2 linked regions of the Victivallis lenta genome follow. The protein of the gene in region 1 interacts with the protein of each later gene in a pairwise test. Links are inferred from orthologs where the notes say so. Each region holds a gene or a part of one and is shown on either strand. Other genes may lie near its edges.

Region 1 (3,698 bases):
TCCCGGCAGTCTGCAGCGAGGAGCAGCCCGCGAACAGGAGTGCCGCGCCGGTCAGGGCGAACAGAAACGCGATTTTTTTCTTCATTTCATCGATCCTTATGTTGATTATTTTGAACCGGGAAATGCGTTCGCCGGAGATTCGCACGAAACTGCGCCGAAAGCAATTTCCCCCTCTTCATTCCTGCTGGGAATTCGTTTTTTTAAATATAACATCCCCTCAAAAGAATGCAAGCCGCCTCCGGCGTAAATTTCGGAGAAACGGAGTTCTTGCTCATTTTCCCGCATTCAGATATTTCTTCAGGTATTGTCCGGTATGCGACTTTTTCACCTTCGCCACCTCCTCCGGCGTGCCGCTGGCGATGACCCGGCCGCCGTTGTCGCCGCCTTCGGGACCCATGTCGATGATATGGTCCGCCGTCTTGATCACGTCGAGGTTGTGTTCGATCACGATCACGGTGTTGCCCATGTCGCGCAGCCGGTAGAGCACCCGCAGCAGCTGGTCGATGTCCGCGAGGTGCAGCCCGGTGGTCGGCTCGTCGAGAATGTAGACCGTGTGCCCGCGCGGAATCCGCGCAAGCTCGGCAGCCAGCTTGACCCGCTGCGCCTCGCCGCCCGACAGCGTCGTGGCCGGCTGTCCGAGCGTGATGTATCCGAGCCCGACATCCTGCAGCGTCTTGAACTTGCGCGCCAGCGACGGAATCGCGCTGAAGAAGTCCACCGCCTGGTTCACGGTCATGTCGAGCACGTCGGCGATGTTTTTCTTCTTGTAGGAAACGCCGAGCGTCTCCTTGTTGAACCGCCGGCCGCCGCAGGCCGAGCATTCGACATAGACGTCGGAGAGGAACTGCATCTCGATCTTCTTGATGCCGTCCCCTTTGCACTCCTCGCAGCGGCCGCCCTTCACATTGAAGCTGAACCGGCCGGGGCCGTAGCCGCGCACCTTCGATTCCGGCAGTTCCGAAAAGAGCTTGCGGATGCCGCCGAACGCGTCGGTGTAGGTCGCCGGGTTCGAACGCGGCGTGCGCCCGATCGGGCTCTGGTCGATCACGATCGCCTTGTCCACGTGCTCGAGCCCCTCGATTGCCGTATGCTTCCCGGGGGGCAGGTCCTGAATGCCCTGCTTCGCATTCAGCGCGCGGACCAGAATGCCGTTGATGAGCGAACTTTTGCCGGAGCCGGAGACGCCGGTCACGCAGGTGAAAGTCCCGAGCGGAATTTCGACATCGGCTTTTTTGAGGTTGTTCAGCGCGGCGCCGCGGATTTTCAGCGATTTCCCGTTGCCGGGATTGCGCTTCTCCGGCAGCGCGATTTTCCGGCGCCCGGCCAGATAGTCGCCGGTCAGCGAACGCGGAAAGGACGGAATTTCGGGCGGCGTGCCGTATGCGACGAGTTCGCCGCCGCGCACGCCGGCTCCGGGGCCGAGGTCGAGCACATAGTCCGCCCGCAGGATCGTATCGAGGTCGTGTTCGACCACAAGCACGGTGTTGCCGATGTCGCGCAGCTTTTCCAGCGTGTCGAGCAGCCGGTCGTTGTCGCGCTGGTGCAGTCCGATCGACGGTTCGTCGAGAATGTACAGGACGCCGACCAGCCCGCAGCCGAGCTGGGTCGCCAGCCGGATCCGCTGCGCCTCGCCGCCCGAAAGCGTGCTCGACACCCGGTTCAGCGTCAGATAGTTCAACCCGACGTCGCTCAGAAAGGTCAGGCGGCTCCGGATCTCCTTCAGGATGTCTCCGGCGATCACCGCGTGTTCGCCTTCGAGCTTCAGACCGCAGACGAACTCCTTCGCGGCTTCGACCGAAAGCGCGTTGAATTTGTCGAGGCCGAGACCGCCGACCGTCACCGCGAGGCTGACCGGATTCAGCCGCGCGCCATGGCAGACCGGGCACTCCTGCGGACTCAGGTATTCGCTCAGCCGCTCGCGCACGGAGTCGGATTCGGTCTCTTCCATGCGGCGGCGCAGGTTGTCGAGCACGCCTTCGAACGGCTTGCTCCAGCGGTACTTTTTACCGTGCATCCGGTATTCAAATTCGAGCGGTTCGCTGCCGCTGCCGTACAGGATGGTGCGGCGCACCTTCTCCGGCAGCTTTTCGAACGGCATGGTCAGCATGTCCGGCTCCTTCAGCCACTCGGCCAGCTTGCGCAGCAGCAGATTGTAGTAGATGATCAGATGGCGCGGACCGCGTCGCCAGCCCGGAATCGCCCCGTTTTTGATCGACAGCGACGGGTCGGGCACGACCTTCGCGGGGTCCATGACCTGCTGGATGCCGAGCCCGTTGCAGTGCGGACACGCCCCGTACGGCGAATTGAATGAGAAATTGCGCGGCAGAAGTTCGCCGTAGGAGACGCCGCAGTGGACGCAGGCGAGATTTTCGCTGAACGACTCCTCGCGGAATTCGGGTTCTTCCCCCTCCGGCGCATCGAGCAGGACGGTCAATGTGCCGCTGCCGTGGCGCAGGGCGAGCTCGACCGAATCGGTCAGGCGCGACGGTTCGAGCTTTCCGGTGATCAGGCGGTCCACCACCGCTTCCACGGTATGCCGCTTCGTCTTTTCGAGCACCGGCAAATCTTCTCCGTCGAGCGGGACGATCTTCCCGTCGATGCGGGCGCGGACGAATCCTTCGTTGCGGATCGTATCGAGCACGTCGCGGTGCTCGCCCTTTTTGCCGCTGACGAACGGGGACAGGATCACCATCTTCCTTCCCGGCTTCAGGGCGAGCAGCTGCTTCGCGATCGCCTCGGCCGACTGCGACTCGAGCTTCCGCCCGCAGTGCGGACAGTGCGGAATCCCGACATGCGCATACAGCAGGCGCAGATAATCATAAATTTCGGTCACGGTGGCGACCGTCGACCGCGGCGTGCCGCCGGCCGTTCGCTGTTCGATCGCGATTGCCGGCGAGAGGCCCTCGATATGTTCGACCTTCGGCTTCTGCATCCGGTCGAGGAACTGCCGGGCGTAGGCGGAGAGGCTTTCGACGTAACGCCGCTGTCCTTCCGCATAAAGCGTGTCGAACGCGAGCGACGATTTCCCGGAGCCCGAGAGCCCGGTGACGACGACGAACTGATTGCGGGGAATCGTCACATCGACGTTTTTCAGATTATGCTGCGACGCCCCGCGTATCTGTATCTTTTCAAACATTGAACTGCAATCCTTTCTTCAATCTCATTAATATATAATGAAATCGGAAAAAATATACTCGGGTTTCGAAAAAAATACGCGAAGGCGCGATTGCCGCATGGGGCGTATCTGCCCGGCCGGGGGCAGGGCCTTCCTGTCCTGGCGCGGAGGGGGCGAAGCGCCCCGGCCGCCGGAGGCAGCCTGCGTGCGTACCGACCAGCTCACAAATCCGGTCAATCGTTGTTGACCGGAACTGCAAGGCGGCAGAGCCGCCGTCGGCACCGGCACCCTGCCGGTCTGGGGTTCGGGGGCGAAGCGCCCCGGCCGCCGGAGGCAGCCTGCGTGCGTACCGACCAGCTCACAAACCGAATCGGAGATTCGGACGGGGAGCCCGCACGGTCTGTTGCGCGGATGCGCAAAAAGACCGCGCCCCGGAAGGGGCGCGCATCCCCCTGTCTACAACCTTGACAGCTCGCATTCAAGCAATGTTTGCGGCTCCGGTCGATCGTAGTTGACCGGATTTGCAACGCGGCAGACCCTTTGACCGCTCCGCGGCGTTCGCCGCGTCGCTCACACCGTGCAA
Region 2 (3,305 bases), on another replicon or contig:
TTCGATTTGCGGGTGTTCCAGCAGTGCAGCGACACCTCCGGCATGGTGATTCCATCGCCTGCACTGTTGTCGCAGTCCGCTTTGAAGGCAGTGGAGCAGAGCGAATCTTCCAGATAAGGGGGAGGATGAAATGAGTGACGGCAGATTTTCCGGCTTGTTGAAGTCCGCGGCTGTTTTTCTCCTGCTTCTGTCTGCGGTTTCCGCCCAGGCGTGTCCCGGATGCGGTATGCCGACGCTTCACCCGATGTTCGTGGAGCCGCACTGCCGTATCTGGGCATGGGTAATTGTGGCTGGCGCATTCCTGCTGCTTCTGGCCCCTTTCGCGTTCGGCTGGCGGCTGGAGCGGACGGAAAAGCAGATGCCGCGCAGAAGGCGGGTGCTGCTTGCCGCCGTGATGACGCTGGTGTGGCTGATCTGTTTCATGATGCATGCTGTGACGTTCGGCACCGTGCTGTGCAACTGGATCTTCTTTCCGCTGTACATTATTACGTTCTTCGGCATGACACTGGCTTTTTTCTGTCAATGGCTGGCATGGGTGGTGTTGCCGGTTTTCTTTCTGGTGATTCTATTCTTTTACTGCTATGGATTGTGTACGCTGCTGGGGCGTTACAGATTGGTCCGCCGCAGGAGGAATGAGGAGGAATCATGATCCGTTTTTTGTCCGTCATATTTCCGTCATTTAAAATATTGGACAGTGTAATATCATGAGTTTGTTTCAGTTGCATGCTCCGTACAAACCGGCGGGAGATCAGCCTCAGGCGATTGCGAAGATGGTGGAGAATCTTCGCAATCAGCAGCGTTTTCAGACCCTGCTCGGCGTGACCGGTTCCGGAAAAACCTTCACGCTGGCCAATGCGATCGCGCAGTCCGACCGGCCGGTGCTGGTGCTCTCTCACAACAAGACGCTGGCGGCGCAGCTGTACAGCGAATTCAAGGCGTTTTTCCCGGAAAATGCGGTTGAATATTTCATCAGTTATTACGATTATTATCTGCCGGAGTCGTATATTCCGCAGACCGACACCTATATCGCAAAGGATGCGTCGATCAATGAAAATATTGAAAAACTCCGGCTGGCGGCGACGGCGAGCCTGGTCGAACGGCGCGATGTGATCGTCGTCGCCAGCGTCTCCTGCATCTACGGTCTGGGTTCGCCGGACGATTATGCGGACCTCTGTGTCCGGATCGAGGTCGGCGACACCACCGGCCGCGACGAAATCCTGCGCCGTCTCGTCGACATCCAGTACGCGCGCAACGACGCTTCGCCGGAGAAGGGCGAATTCCGCGTCCGCGGCGACGTGATTGATGTCTACGAGCCGCAGCGGGATGATTATATCCGGGTTTCGTTCTTCGGTGACGAGATCGAGTCGATCGAACGGCGCGATGTGGTCAGCGGCAAGGTCAAGACCCGGCCGAAATATGTCACGATGTTTCCGTGCAAGCACTTCGTTCTGCCCCCCGAACGGATTCAGAGCGCGTCGGATGCGATTCTCGCCGAAATGGCCGACCGGGTCGGCTATTTCGAACGGAACAACCTCCTTGTCGAGGCGCAGCGGCTCTACCAGCGCGTAACCTACGACCTCGAAATGATGAAAGAGATCGGCTACTGCAGCGGAATTGAAAACTATTCGATGTATCTGGCGAACCGCCGCCCCGGTTCGCGCCCGTATTGCCTGCTCGACTTTTTTCCGCGCGATTTCCTGACCGTGATCGACGAGTCGCATGTGACGCTGCCGCAGCTGCAGGCCATGTACCGGGCCGACCGGAACCGCAAACAGGTCCTGGTCGACCACGGATTCCGGCTGCCGTCGGCTCTGGAGAACCGTCCGCTGCAGTTCGAGGAGTTCGAGCGCCTCACCGGAGATACGATCTTCGTTTCGGCCACGCCGGGAGAGTTCGAGCTGTCGCGTTCCGGCGCGCCGGTCGAACTGATCGTGCGTCCGACCGGGCTGCTGGATCCGGTCATCGAAATCCGTCCGCTGGAAGGGCAGGTGGACGACGTGATTGCGGAGGTCCGCCGCGCCGCCGCCGCCGGCGAGCGGACGCTGGTCACCACGCTGACCAAGAAAGCTTCCGAACGGCTGGCCGACTATCTGGCTGAGCTCGGCATCAAGGCCGCTTATCTGCACAGCGAGCTCGACGCGCTCGAACGTGTGCGGGTGCTGAATAAACTGCGCGACGGCGATTTCGACTGTGTGATCGGCATCAACCTTCTGCGTGAAGGCATCGACCTTCCCGAAGTCGCGGTTGTTGCGATTCTCGATGCCGACAAGGAGGGGTTCCTGCGCTCCGAACGCTCCCTCGTGCAGACGGCCGGACGCGCCGCCCGGAACAAGGCCGGTCGGGCGATTCTGTATGCCGACAATGTGACGCCGAGCATGCAGAAGCTCATCGACCAGACCAACGCGCGGCGCGAGCGGCAGATGGCCTATAACAAGGAGCACGGCATCGTTCCCGAGACGATCAGGAAGGGGCGGAATTTCACGATCGGGGAGATCGTCGCGCCCGATTCCGGCGACCGGAAGAAGTCGAAAATGCCGAAGCTGGCCGGAACCATGTTCACGGATGCGACCGATATCTCCGAGCTCGGACTCTCCGAAACCGATCTCGATGCGCTGATCAATGAGCTGACCGGTGAAATGCGCTCCGCCGCCGAAGCGCTCGAATTTGAACGCGCCGCCGACCTGCGCGACCAGATCCGGAAGCTGCGTCCGCCGCGGAAAGATGCCTGAAGCCGCTTTTTTCGAACGGGTTTCCCGTGCCTTCGGTACTTGAAAAAAGCCGTAACCGGGTGTATATTATCCAGTTCATGTAAAAATTTCCGACTGTGAAACCATCTGATTCAAGGAGTGAAACAAAGATGTTCAGTGCTTCCGACCTGAAGAAAGGCCTCAAGATCGAAATCGACGGCATGCCGTGGGTCATCACCGAGTTTGATTTCTGCAAGCCCGGCAAGGGGACCGCGCTCTACCGCTGCCGCATGCGCAATCTCGTCAACGGCTCCGGCATGGAAAAAACCTACCGGCCGACCGACAAGATCGACAAGCCGAACCTCGAAGAGCGCGAAATGTACTACTCCTACTTCGACGGGCACCACTACATTTTCAGCGACCCGAACACCTATGAAGAGATGGCCGTTTCGGCCGAAACGCTCGGCAACCAGGTCTACTTCCTGATCGAGGAGAGCCTCTGCAACTTCCTGCTTTTCAACGGGGAGCCGATTGAGATCACGCTGCCGACCTTTATCGAAAAGGAGATCGTCGACACTGAGCCGGGCGTTCGCGGCGATACGGCGACGAACGTGACCA

What was found.
Region 2: the proteins of uvrA (region 1) and uvrB interact in binary tests that used the Escherichia coli proteins (3 or more experiments, as listed by UniProt). The link is inferred for Victivallis lenta from one-to-one orthologs.

What each region holds. Positions count from the first base shown.
Region 1 is NZ_VUNS01000004.1:143,512-147,209, reverse strand. Bases 72-3,451 are described here. They hold uvrA (excinuclease ABC subunit UvrA), read right to left. Parts: upstream 3,137-3,451; coding sequence 272-3,136; downstream 72-271. Other genes in these bases: FYJ85_RS05765 (hypothetical protein), read right to left, coding at 72-85. Outside these bases: more of FYJ85_RS05765, read right to left, coding at 1-71. UniProt on the Escherichia coli protein: The UvrABC repair system catalyzes the recognition and processing of DNA lesions. UvrA is an ATPase and a DNA-binding protein. A damage recognition complex composed of 2 UvrA and 2 UvrB subunits scans DNA for abnormalities.
Region 2 is NZ_VUNS01000003.1:220,455-223,759, forward strand. What follows is about bases 230-3,216. They hold uvrB (excinuclease ABC subunit UvrB), read left to right. Parts: upstream 230-704; coding sequence 705-2,729; downstream 2,730-3,216. Other genes in these bases: FYJ85_RS04705 (hypothetical protein), read left to right, coding at 230-649; efp (elongation factor P), read left to right, coding at 2,858-3,216. Outside these bases: FYJ85_RS04700 (mechanosensitive ion channel family protein), read left to right, coding at 1-117; more of FYJ85_RS04705, read left to right, coding at 131-229; more of efp, read left to right, coding at 3,217-3,305. UniProt on the Escherichia coli protein: The UvrABC repair system catalyzes the recognition and processing of DNA lesions. A damage recognition complex composed of 2 UvrA and 2 UvrB subunits scans DNA for abnormalities.